Regions from separate parts of the Paenibacillus sp. Soil724D2 genome, predicted to be linked through region 3. Evidence: a T-box and tRNA genes for the amino acid it is inferred to sense, from the RefSeq annotation. Region 3 holds a T-box; the other regions hold tRNA genes.
What was found. A T-box is a leader RNA that pairs with one kind of tRNA and senses whether it is charged. The one in region 3 lies ahead of ASG85_RS30400 (arginine--tRNA ligase), so its partner is inferred to be a tRNA-Arg.
Positions count from the first base shown of each region.

Region 1 (4,463 bases), on a different contig from region 3:
CGTTTAATGTCGTGAATTTTCACTTTAAACACAGCTGCTTTGCCTTTCAAATCTTCGGAATGGTAGTTTTCAGGGAAGCTAACGTTAACTTCTTTCTCTTCGCCTTTACCAAGACCTACGAGTTGCTCTTCGAAACCTGGAATGAAAGAGTTGGAACCAAGCTCAAGGGAGTATTTCTCCGCTTTACCGCCTTCGAACGCTTCTCCATCAACAAATCCTTCGAAATCGAGGACAACGACGTCACCATTTGCTGCTTGTCCTTCTTCAAGAACAACCAATTCAGCATGACGTTGTTGCAAACGTGTAAGCTCTTCAGTCAATTCTTCATCCGTAACTTCTGCGCTTACCGCTTCAACTTCGATACCTTTGTATTCGCCAAGAGTTACTTCAGGCTTAACAGTTACTTTAGCTTTGAACTTCAGTACTTGTCCTTTGCCGAATTGCTCAACGTCTACTTCAGGACGATCAACAGGCTCGATTTTAACTTCTTCAATCGCTTCCACATAAACTTCTGGCAAAATGATATCTAAAGCATCTTGATACAAGCTTTCTACACCAAATTTAGCTTCAAAGATAGAACGAGGTACTTTCCCTTTACGGAATCCTGGAACATTCACTTTCGCGGATACCTTTTTAAATGCTTTATCCAAAGCATCTGCTACGCGCTCTGCGCCAACTTCCACTTCAAGAACGCCTACGTTCTTCTCTATTTTTTCCCAACTTGCTTTCATTTTATGCTTTCCCCTCCAAAAATGTACGATGACATATTTTCACGTTACGCTCTTTACAACCATTCTATTATACCATATAAGATTTTCATTTCAAGGCAGCCTTTCTTGCCTTATGATGGGTCCGGATTAAACTGCTTCACAAACGCTTGCAGCACAAGGTTAGCTCGTTTCCACTGAAGCTTCATGGAATCAACAATCCCGTAATTATCTAGTAATTCTTCACGATTCACCGAGCCAAACAATTTCTCTTGAAGAATCGCATGAAGTGCAGATGCCCACACATCAACAGCACCTTCTTCCGCTTTCTGCAGATCGGTATAGATCGATGTCCCATACGCATAGGCTAGAAATTCCTGCCAGGTCTGCTTGGCAAAATAGACAAAATCAGGTTGGCTTATTTCACTAATGTCCCCGACTCTGCGAATCATATCACGAATGCGTGATGGAAAATCCTCCGGGCACAGCGGTGTCTCTTCGATCTCGACAAGGATCTTTTCCCCATTCTTAGGAAACTCAATAAATCCTCGCTCACCCATCTGTTTAAGCGCCTGCAAAGCTTTAAACTGAATGTGAGGGTGCCGCGGCTTCTCACATAGCCACTCCTTTACACGGTCGCTCACGTCAGATTGATCAATGAACGCTAATTGTTCAAGGGCATTGACTTGCTGCTCCAACGTACCTTCTCTTAGCATATTCAGAAGTTTAAGCGCAAAGGCGCCATCATCGGCTGTCTTATCTTGTATGTACTGCCGTAATAGATCCGTTTCTTCTTCTGGATCATCTTCCAATGGAGACGTCATAGGGAACATGGTTTCTGGATACATGGTATACAGCCAATTCCTCAAAGCTTCCCATTGTTCAGTTTTGTGTTGGTCTACTGTCGGAAATTGCAGTAGAAAGGTAAGCAATTGGAGCGCATCACTATACTGCTCTGTTTTTAGGAACCGAGTAAGCTCCTCTTCGTAAAATTGCTCTGTTTTCGGAAAAAGAATTAAGTTATTGATGGATGGGTCCGTTATGATGATCACCTCAGAAATCTTCTCGCTGGTGACAGTTTACTTGATTGTCCAAGTGATTGCAAAATAAATATATAAAATAGGGTTGACTTCACTTTAAACTATATGATAATATAACTCTTGCTTCGCTAAACGGATCAAATCCGCAAGGTAAGAAGAGGTTTATGTCTCAGTAGCTCAGCTGGATAGAGCACACGCCTTCTAAGCGTGCGGTCGGGGGTTCGAATCCCTCCTGGGACGTTCATGCACGGCAAAGGATCGCGAGAAATCGCGATCTTTTTTTGTTTATCTACATTTGCTAAAAAATAAAATTTCACTATGCTACGAATCTTTCATATTGTGTTATACTCTTTTCAATTACATATTTTTTCGAATAAATGAGGTGCCTTTGCGTAGCAAGCAAGGGGTAACAGGGAATCGGGTGCAAATCCCGAGCGGTCCCGCCACTGTATTCGGGGAGTTTCTTTCTATCATGTCACTTGATGAAAATTCAGGGAAGGCTGAAAGAATACGATGATCCGAGAGCCAGGAGACCTACCTTCATTTATGCACCCAGAAACCTTCGCGGAAAGGAGCGGTGTACGTCAAGTCTTTCGACATCTAGCTTATATTTGTCGTTTATTCGTACGTACCCACGGCCAATCCATCAGGATTGGTCTTTTTTGTTCGTTACACAAACTTTAATTAGGAGGAATTAAAAAACATGCAAACTAAGGCACAAAAGAACAAGGTCACTAGCTTCTTACTAGTGGTTATAGGGTTAGCCCTCTATCTATTCATTAATGAACCGCAAACCGTTTACGGCATGCACATTATGGAAGGATTTCTCCCTGTAGGTTGGGCTATATTTTGGTGGGCAGCCTTCCTTCCGTTCTTCTTTCTAGGTGTCCGAGCACTTATCAAAATTACGAAAGAACATCCAGAGCTCAAAATTATGCTTGGCCTTGCTGGCGCATTCACCTTCGTACTGTCGGCATTGAAGATCCCTTCTGTAACCGGAAGCAGTTCTCACCCAACAGGTACAGGTTTAGGAGCCGTAATGTTCGGACCGCTCCCTATGAGCGTCCTAGGATCGATTGTTTTGTTATTTCAAGCGGTTTTACTTGCTCATGGAGGACTTACGACACTCGGGGCAAATGCTTTCTCCATGGCCCTCTCCGGTCCAGTAGTTGGTTACTTCATATATAAGTCCATGATGAAAACAACAGGCAAACAAAAATGGTCGATATTTTTGGCAGCTGCTCTTGCCGACTTATCCACATACATTGTTACTTCTGTCCAATTAGCTCTTGCATTCCCAGCTGAACAAGGTGGATTTATAGCATCCTTTTTGAAATTCGGCGGTATTTTTGCCATTACACAAATTCCTCTTGCTATTAGTGAAGGTATTTTAACCGTATTAATATGGAATTGGTTACAATCTTACAGCCCAAAAGAGCTATCCATTCTACAACATAAAATGAAAGGAGCTTCTGAGCTATGAAAACTCGTACTGTGAATACCTTGATGTTAATTGCCGTTGTATTATTGGCAGTCTTACCCCTTATTTTCGCAAAAGGCGAATTTGGTGGATCTGATGATGCCGCTGAACAATTAATCCAAAGTATTGAGCCTTCCTATACGCCATGGTTCTCTTCATTATTTGAGCTCCCAGCTGAGACGGAAAGTATGCTGTTCGCCTTACAAGCTGCCATCGGGGCTGGCTTCATCGGGTATGCCTTTGGCTATTTCAAAGGGAAAACGTCTAAGTCCAAAAACCAATGATGAAATTAATCGACTCGCTCTCCTATAAAAATGCCTTACGCCCCCTATCACCGATGTGGAAGTGCGGTTTTGCAGTTACCATGCTGTTGTTTTCTTATCTAACGCATCCAGCGGTCCAGGTAATTATAGCGATTTGGATGGCCGTATGGACGGTAGTCTATGCTCGTATTCCAATCAAATATTATGTAACTATCATCGGTGCTGCATGCCTATTTTTTGTAGGTAGTGTACCCGCAATAGTGGTAGAGGTCCGTCCTTTGCAAGAAGCCTTGCCTGATATCCATGAGGTGGCGGCCTTTACATTCATGGACTGGAAGTTGTCCGTTTCTTCAACAGCTCTTTTGCTAATTGGCAAATTATTCGTTCGTATCATAGCAAGTCTAAGTTGCGTGTCCTTTATTATGTTCAGCACTCCTTTTTCCGAAATGCTGCAAGTTTTACAAAAAGTTCGTGTTCCCAAGCTAGTTCTGGAAATTATGCTTATTATGTATCGGTTTCTGTTCATCCTATTTGAAATTGCCAATAACATGTATGTGGCTCAGCAATCTAGAGGCGGTCAGACTGGTTTCCAAAATAGACTAAAGGATACAGCCATTATTATTGTTCAAATGTTTATTAAAACGATGCAGCGGTATAAATCATTGTCAAATGGCCTTGTCTCCCGAGGTTTTACGGATGACATTCACATGGCCCCCTACCGAGCTAACCCTGTACCTTTTCGATATAAATTGGAAAGTTATGTAGGACTCACGCTCTTACTGCTGCTCGAAATTTGGCTGCGTTGGAATTGGAGGAGTATCCGATGAGCACGATTCTAGAAACCTTAGAAGTTAGTTTTAGCTATCCCGCTTCTCAGAACATGGCTTTAAACAAATTAAAGCTCCGCATCCCCGAGGGAAAAAAAACAGCTATTTGCGGTCATAACGGTTCTGGCAAATCAACATTATTTCTT
Region 1 covers NZ_LMRY01000011.1:94,764-99,226, reverse strand. Annotated here, with positions in the region: gene tig (trigger factor) at 1-731, opposite strand, end outside; gene ASG85_RS12950 (hypothetical protein) at 842-1,759, opposite strand; tRNA gene ASG85_RS12945 (tRNA-Arg) at 1,914-1,987, shown strand; cobalamin riboswitch at 2,111-2,304, shown strand; gene ASG85_RS12940 (energy-coupling factor ABC transporter permease) at 2,451-3,230, shown strand; gene ASG85_RS12935 (energy-coupling factor ABC transporter substrate-binding protein) at 3,227-3,511, shown strand; gene cbiQ (cobalt ECF transporter T component CbiQ) at 3,508-4,317, shown strand; gene ASG85_RS12925 (energy-coupling factor ABC transporter ATP-binding protein) at 4,314-4,463, shown strand, end outside.
Region 1: it has a tRNA-Arg gene. The T-box ahead of ASG85_RS30400 (arginine--tRNA ligase) is inferred to sense a tRNA for this amino acid. The anticodon was not compared.

Region 2 (4,463 bases), on a different contig from region 3:
TCAACCTTTTCTAGGGGTAAATCGCACATAAAGAGGAGAATCTCTTCTCCCCTTCATGTGTTTTCCAAATCTGTGATTAGTAAATATTATAGACCTTTTTTAGCAATGAAAGCTACTAAATCAACAACACGGTTGGAATAGCCCCACTCGTTATCGTACCAGGAAACCACTTTCAGCATGTTGTCGCCAACTACCATTGTGGAAAGAGCATCGATTGTGGAGGAAGCTGGGTCACCATTGAAGTCGCTGGATACAAGCGGATCTTCTGTGTAATTCAAAATGCCTTTAAGAGGGCCTTCGGAAGCTGCTTTCAGAGCTGCGTTTACTTCGTCAACTGTTACGTTAACTTTAAGCTCAACAACCAAATCAGTTACGGATACGTTAGGTGTAGGAACACGCATAGCCATACCGTTCAATTTGCCTTTAAGTTCTGGAAGAACAAGACCGATTGCTTTTGCTGCACCAGTGCTGGAAGGAATGATGTTCTCAGCTGCTGCGCGAGCACGACGAAGGTCTTTATGAGGAACGTCAAGCACGGATTGGTCATTTGTGTAAGAGTGAACAGTTGTCATCATACCTTTTACGATACCGAAGCTATCGTTGATAACTTTCGCGAAAGGAGCCAGACAGTTTGTTGTACAAGAAGCGTTGGAGATAATTGTATGAGCTGCTGGATCGTATTTATCTTCGTTCACACCAAGTACGATTGTGATATCTTCGTCGGAAGCTGGAGCGGAAATGATAACTTTCTTAGCTCCGCCTTTCAAGTGAAGGGCTGCTTTTTCTTTAGCTGTGAAAATACCAGTAGATTCGATAACGATTTCTGCACCTACAGATGCCCAAGGCAGGTTCCCAGGGTCACGCTCAGCAAAAACTTTGATGGAACGACCGTTAACGATCAATTCGCCTTCACCAGCTTCAACTGTAGCGTCTAGTTTACCGTGAGTTGTGTCATATTTGAGCAAATGAGCCAATGTTTTAACGTCAGTCAAATCGTTTACTGCAACGATCTGTACTTCTGAATTGTTCAAAGCTGCGCGAAATACGTTACGACCAATACGTCCGAAACCATTAATACCTACTTTTGTTGTCATAGCCAATTCCTCCTAAGATTAAATAAATAATTATATTTCAAAACGCAGCTGATGAAGGCATACGTTATGATGTCTTTCGTCTTTATTAAACATGTTTCATAATTTCCAAAGCTGCTGCCTCATCGGTTACAAGAACATCTTCCTGTCCATGACGAAGCACGGAAGCGATCGCTTCCCCCTTACTCTTCCCGCCGGCTACACCAATAACGACTTCAATACGCTGAAGATCCTCCAGACGAAGCCCTACGGTTGGCATCTTGTGAACCACATTTCCTTGGCGGTCAAAATAGTACCCTAACGCCTCTGCGAGAGCACCCTCGAGTTCCAGACTGCGTGTCGTCTCAGCGTCCACCTTACGTCTGCGTGCCATGACCATAGCATCCCCGATACCGTGTACAACGATGCGACAACTACGAACAGCGTCAACAACTTCTTGAATTTGCGGATCTTGGATAAGCGATTGGTAGGCTTCCTCCCCGAGATGATCCGGTACATGCAGCAATCGGTATTTACCGCCTGTTTTCTTGGCCATAATAGAAGCAATGGTGTTCGCCTGCATATCCACACTTTCACCAAGTCCACCGCGAGCCGGTACGAACCAGCTGCCTTTCATGGAAGAGGATATCGCCAGGTTATTGGCAATCTGCGCCATCGTAGATCCGCCGGTTACAGCGATGATATCATCTTTGGACACGTACTTGCGGAGTGCTGCTGCACCTGCACGTCCTAGCTCCTTCTTCGTAAATACCGAAGTGTCGGAATCACCAGGAACAACAATCACTTGCGAGATGCCATATGACTTAGCAATACTTTCCTCCAAGTCCGTTAATCCAAAAGCCATCTTAATGATGGGCTGCATGTCCTCGAGCAATTGACGACCCGATTCACTAATCTTCATCCCTGTTGCATCCGATTCGAGAAGTCCAAGCTCCTTAAGGAAATCAACTTCCCCGCGCAGCACGCGTTCGGTCATATCGAGCGAAGAAGCTAACGTTCTGCGTCCGACAACACCGGAGACTAAGATATGATGTAAAATCGAGTACCGCTTCTTCATGATGTCCATGAGATCCGGCAAGAGCTGTTTCTGAATGTCAAGAATTTCTCTCATATGACGACTTATAACGCTCCTGATCCGTCGATGGACGTTTTATGTCCCGGGTATACATTTTGTGTCCCACCCGGGCGAAAAAAAAGTTCCTTACCCAAATCCCAAATCAGAAAGAGGAATTCACTGAAGATTGTTCTGCGTGAATGCTTTCTGATAGCTTACTATTTCATTATAACCAATTTTCTTTCCAGATTCAACATTTGTTCAAACATTTTTCACTAATATGGGCTGAAAGGGCTTACTGTCTTGCTTTTTCTGGGCGTCTGACATATAATAACCCTTGCTTCACTTATTAACTTTTTATGCGCCCGTGGTCCAATGGATATGACGTAGGCCTCCGAAGCCTGAGATAAAGGTTCGATTCCTTTCGGGCGCGTTCTTAAGAATTACAGCAGAATCAGCACCAGATTGGCCAAAATCAGCATCCTTGCTGATTTTTTTTATTGTTAGTTTGACCTTTCTTGACCTTCAGAGGTTTTTTCGTTATCATACTTGTAGATACTGTAAACAGTATGTACAAAGGAGATCAATTTCATTATTCTATGATTACATTGACTCCACGTATCCATCTTTTAAACCATGTACCCACCCCAAGGAGGTCATTCTCATGAGTTTTATTCCTATGGTCGTCGAACAGGACGCGCGCGGTGAAAGAGGGTATGACATCTACTCTCGCTTGCTGAAGGACCGCATTATTTTCTTAGGCACGGGTGTCAACGATGTTGTGGCTAATTCCATCATTGCTCAGCTACTTTTCTTGGCCGCACAAGATCCTGATAAAGATATCTCGCTTTACATCAACAGCCCTGGCGGGTCCATTACAGCTGGTATGGCTATCTTTGACACGATGCAGTTCATTAAGCCAGACGTATCCACGATCTGCGTTGGTATGGCTGCTTCTATGGGGGCATTCCTCCTCACAGCAGGTGCCAAAGGCAAACGTTACGCCTTGCCTAACAGCGAAGTTATGATTCACCAACCACTTGGTGGTGCTGAAGGTCAAGCCTCAGACATCGAAATCCGCGCTAAGCGTATTTTGAAAATGAGAGACAACCTGAACAAAATCCTCGCAGAGCGTACGGGTCAAACTTTCGAGCGCATCGAAAAGGACACAGACCGCGACAACTTCATGAGCGCTGCGGAAGCGGCCGAATACGGACTCATCGATAAAGTTATCGAGCGCGTCTAATTTGTAAAATAAAAACCAGCCTGCGGTGACTGCTCAAATGAGCGGTTCTGCGGCTGGTTTTTTTATTGGATCTCCCCACTCTTCCCTTCTCACCGCCGCCGTAAGCTCGAAAAAAAAGAGCCTCCAGAGACACTAGTGTTATGCAACACTGGATCTCCATAGGCTCTTTTCTATTCAAACTTATCTTAATTCTTCTCATCCAATGGATAGAAAATCAGGTCAATCGGGAATGCCGAGCCTGCCGGAGGCGTGAACTCGATGTCCAGCGCGTCTTCCGTACCTGTTGTACGAGCTAGCACTTCCATTCCGTCAAATGCTGTAATGACACCGGAATAAGGAACCGGAATGATTTCACCGTTTATTTTGAATGGTCCTTTGAACACGCCGCCTTTGGCCATAATCATAACAGCCATTTTGCGCGGCTTATCCGCATGGATTTTATAAACCACGCCATAATTACCGCCATTCTCTACATTCTGCTTACGCATCACGTCATACCCTTTAACGAACGGATCCGTCTTATTATCACCAATCGTTAGTACCGACGTTTTCGTGAAGCTTGAGGCGTCTATATCCCATTTAATTTCCGATGTCGGGAATGTGCCGCGTACGTGGCCTGTGAAGCCCAATAACGGAAGCTCCTGCGCTATCGTTGGCGTCAGCATGCGATCCGTCACACCGAATGAGATTTGCAGCTCACCGTCTGTTTCTACATCGTAAAATAAGTTCACGCCCTGTCCCGGATAGAAGTCCGGAAGCTTCGCATACACGTAAGTCTCATGAGGAGGCACTGTCAGTTCGTCCGTATACACATTGCCTAGAAGAAAGTCTACGGACGCTTCACTACCGATCAAATTCGCATAAACGGAGGGATACACCTCTCCTTTATTCGTTGTCTTGATCTTAACCGGTTTATCCGAGTTATTCGTTGCGAATATCGCCATGGTCATCTTCTGCTTAGTACCGTTGATATGATCGGCATACAGTCGCGCCTTACCATTGATGTTATCGCGGTACAGAATACCGCTCTCTGTAAATTCCTCCGGACTATCACTCACTAGCAGCGTACGCC
Region 2 covers NZ_LMRY01000009.1:187,150-191,612, forward strand. Annotated here, with positions in the region: gene gap (type I glyceraldehyde-3-phosphate dehydrogenase) at 87-1,094, opposite strand; gene ASG85_RS11700 (sugar-binding transcriptional regulator) at 1,180-2,202, opposite strand; tRNA gene ASG85_RS11705 (tRNA-Arg) at 2,507-2,578, shown strand; gene clpP (ATP-dependent Clp endopeptidase proteolytic subunit ClpP) at 2,810-3,391, shown strand; gene ASG85_RS11715 (stalk domain-containing protein) at 3,577-4,463, opposite strand, start outside.
Region 2: it has a tRNA-Arg gene. The T-box ahead of ASG85_RS30400 (arginine--tRNA ligase) is inferred to sense a tRNA for this amino acid. The anticodon was not compared.

Region 3 (4,463 bases):
TAGCAAAAAAACTAAATTCATTAGTGCGATACACGATACTCATTAGTGGATTGCTGCTTGGAGCAGGAGCGGCTGTATTTACGGAGAATGTTCCTATTCTCTTGGTTTTCCTGGCGCTTACGATTGCAGCTTTTATCTACATTGGTGGGTTGGTACATCGTATATTCTTCTTACTGGCTGCTGTCATTATTGCTTCTTTCGTACTTTTCAATTGGATTGATAGCGGTACTATTGTTCTTACCGTACTTACCGGCTTATTATTCATTATGTTTGCCAGTGGTCAGGTCATTGCAAATACGGGAGTCAGACAACCCATACTTTACAGCAGTTTTCCTTCATTTCTGATAACTTTATTTGCCTTAACTTTTATGGCGGAGTCATCTTGGTATTATATAGCCAATGTGCTATTCTTTATCGTCGTTGTTCTCGCTTTGGTCATTAGTAGACAACTGCAAATCAAATGGATTTATGCTTGGTCAATGGGCTTCTGGATTGCTTTCCTGGTATATAAATATTATGATCTGGCCTGGAAGCTTCTGCACAAATCGATTAGCTTCGCGGCTATCGGGATTTTGGTTCTTGCCTTTACGGTTTGGTATGAAAAAAGACATCGTTCTGAAGCGATTGAACCCGTTGAGGCTAATTCTAATTATGCTATGAACCGCTGGATTATTGCTCTGCTAGTTCTGCTTCAAGTCATGGCAATGTCCTTACAAATTGGTAAAAGTGAGTGGCTGCTCGCTCACGGACAGCTGATTAAGCTGGAGCTTAAACCGCTTGATCCACGTTCACTAATTCAAGGTGACTATGTGCGTTTGCGCTATACTATATCTGAGCCGCCTCTATTTGCAGATAAAAATGATGAGGCAAGTTCTAAGGGGAAAATTACAATCGTTCTCTCTCCGAACCAGGCGACAGGTGTTTATGAATATCGCCGCTTATATACCAAAGGGGAAGCATTAGCTCCGGGAGAGGTTCGCATGAATGGAAACAAGGTCGGTTATGAGGGTATTGAATATGGGATCGAGACTTATTTCATTCCGGAAGGAACAGGCCGTGTATTTGAACGGGATGCCAAGTTTGCTGAAGTGAAAGTTTCTGCTGGCGGCGATGCGATCCTTGTGCGTTTATTGTTACAACCAAGTGTTGTCCAATAAAGATTAATGTGGTAAAATTACCCGATCTTTGCTTAAAAGAAAGGGGTAACTCTTCTCATGTGGCTTATATTTTCAGTGCTTGCGGCTGCCAGTTTCGGGCTGCGAGGCATTCTATATCATTGGACCAGCCAGCAATCGCTGAATCGGAATGTGCTGCTCTGCGGCACATTTTTTATGGGGGCGCTCGTCAGTATTGGCTGCGCCCTTATTTCACAGCAAGAGTGGACGGTATCAGCTCTGATTGGTGTTCAAATGGGATTGTTCTCTTTTGGAGCCAATGCCAGTATGTTCAAAGGCTTTGCGGTAGGCAAAGCCTCTTTAGTTGCCATCCTCACCGGTTTACCATCGGTCGTTGTGGTTTTCGTCGCATTTCTACTTTGGGATGAGCGACTTAATTTATGGCAATTCTTTGCCTTCCTTGTGATCGTAGTAGGTATTTTATTCGTTCGTTACTCGAATGATATCACCCTTAAGAACCTGCAAGGAGCCGGATGGGGAGTGCTTGCTTTGTTTCTTTTTGCCGGAAATGATTTGTCTAGCAAATGGACAACCATCGTTTCTGCGCCATTGTTTCCAACGCTATTTTTTATGTTTGCAACAGGGACATGCTGTTTCGGATTATGGTGGTTGAAGGACAGGGCAAAGGATAAAGGAAAAGAAGTCGCGCCAGCCAGTTGGACAGAACGTAGAACCTTCCTGATTGGAATGGTCGTCGGGATTACAAATGTCATAGGCATGATCTTCATTATCCATGCATTCGATCAGGGGAAAACGGGATTAGTTTCCGCCGTCGTTGCACTTAATGTATTGATAGTCTTATTGTATACACGGTTTGTTTTGAAGGACAAATTCTCAAAAATGGAGCAATCCGGCTTAGCTTTAGCATTCATAGGCATTATGATGATGAAATTAGTTGGATCTTGACAACACATTATTATTGCTGTAATATTCAGTAAATTCTTAATTTCATAATCAACATTGATGAACAGGACAGTAATTCTTGTCGGACAGTCGCAGCGAGCCGGAGCAGGTGGGAACCGGTACGAATGTCAAGAGTGAAGCGGGTCTGGGAAATGGTCTTCTGAAAGTACGGTGTAGGGAGATCCGGCATAAGCCGTTATCGTTGGAGTGGTTAAACCAGTGGTTTAACACTTAGAGTGGTACCGCGGGAATGAACAGCTCTCGTCTCTTATTATAGAGACGGGGGCTTTTTTGCGTTTTTCTGAAAAAAGATTATAGGCTTCGCATCAATCCTATTAGGAGGAATATGCCATGATTCAACAGCTTTTAACGAATGAAATCGAGTATCATGTAGGTGTTTTATTTCAAGAGTACGGAATAGAACAACCTGTGACGCTGAAAATCTTGACGGAACACCCAGCACACGCAGAGCACGGGGATTACAGCACGAATGTTGCTATGCTTTTAGCAAAAATAGTACGTAAAGCTCCTTTGCAAATCGCACAAGAGCTTCAACAGCGTATAGAAAAGAGCGGTTCCGTACAAGGCTTATTTGCCAAAGTGGCTGCAGTGCCTCCGGGGTTTCTGAACTTTTATATAAGTTGGGACACGTGGTCTTCTGGTCAATATGGAGCTGCAAAAGAGCTTGTTGATCAAAGAAACAAAACAAGAATTTTGATCGAACATACATCAATCAATCCGAATAAAGCTGCTCATATTGGCCATTTGAGAAATTCTTGTATCGGTGATTCGTTGTCTCGCATGCTCTCGCAAGCAGGGTATCAGGTGGAGGTGCATAACTATATTGATGATCTGGGGAATCAATTAGCGGATACCGTGGTGGGCATTCTTCATACAAAGACAGAAGAGTCTTTTAATCGATTTGGCGACTTTTGTTGGGAAACCTACGCTAAGGTGAATCAGGCTTACAAAGTGCAGCCAGAGCTTGTAGAGCAGCGTTCTACAGTTCTTCATGCGCTAGAGAGTGGGCATTCCAATCTTGCGTGGATGGGTGCTTTGGTGGCGGAAAGGATCGTTCGCGAGCAGTTGGAAGAAATGAAGCAGTTCGGCATACATTACGATGTGCTGGTTTGGGAAAGCAGCATTGTGAGAGCGGGATTCTGGGACACAACCTTTGAGCTGCTGAGCCAAACTGATATGTTTCATAAGGTGACGGATGGGAAATTAGCAGGCTGCTGGGTATTGAAGAATCTAGAAGAAGGGGCCGTTACAGCTGGGGAAAGCACAAATTATCAAGGGGATAAAGTGCTTGTTCGTTCCAATGGTATTTTAACGTATACAGCGAAGGATATAGCCTATCATCTATGGAAATTCGGTGTGCTGCCGAATGATTTTGTATATAAAAAATGGGAGGATGGACTATGGTCCACAGCTTTCCAGGGCAGAAAGAAATCGATAGGGCAAGCGGATGTCGTCATTAATGTTATTGATTATCGTCAGCAATACCCGCAGGAGATGGTTAAGCTAGCTCTAGAAGTATTGGGCTATGAGCAGCAGGCGAGTCAGCTTAAACACGTGAGCTATGGGGTCGTTTCCTTAAGCCCGGAAACTGCAGCAGGACTGGGTATTGATATTTCGGCTGGCAAAAGCTCCTATGCGATGTCTGGGCGCCAAGGGATTGGAATTAAAGTCGCGGACCTACTCGATCACATGGAGAGAGTCATTGACGCTAAACGCTCAAGAAAAGCGGGTATTTCCAGCAGATCGATTGCTGCGGCTGCGATTCGTTATTATTTGCTGAAATATCAGCTGCAAACAGAAGTTATTTTTGACTTGGAGCAAGCGACGGAAATAACCGGGAACACGGGCGTCTACCTGCTTTATGCATACTCAAGAGCTAACAGTATTTTGGACAAAGCAAAGAAAGATACTCGACTTCATAAGATGGAAGCAAAGTTCGATGGGACTCTTCTGGAAGAACAGGAATATCAGCTTTTGAGGCACGTCGCCTATTGGCCCGAAACACTGGAAGCTGCCACTAAACAATTGGCGCCTAGCATACTCTGCCATTACGCTTTCGAGCTAGCTTCGCTTTTTAACCATTTCTACAGTGTTTGTCCGGTTTTAAAAGGCAGTGAAGAAAGCATAGCCCATCGCCTTTGGATCACGCAAACGTATAAACAGACGCTGCATCAGGTACTGGAAGTGCTGGGTATGCCGACGCCAAAACGATTGTAACCGAAAAAACGATTGCATGTATTCTATTAGGCAATGCCATTTCGATTAACGCTTCGGAAGTCGGGGTTGTCCGCATTCGTCCTTAAAAATGCAACATAAGCTTTCTGATCTTGATCAAATGCGGTACAATAGGGATATTCGTGCCAA
Region 3 covers NZ_LMRY01000056.1:10,203-14,665, reverse strand. Annotated here, with positions in the region: gene ASG85_RS30410 (GDYXXLXY domain-containing protein) at 1-1,157, shown strand, start outside; gene ASG85_RS30405 (EamA family transporter) at 1,215-2,081, shown strand; T-box leader at 2,130-2,350, shown strand; gene ASG85_RS30400 (arginine--tRNA ligase) at 2,430-4,316, shown strand.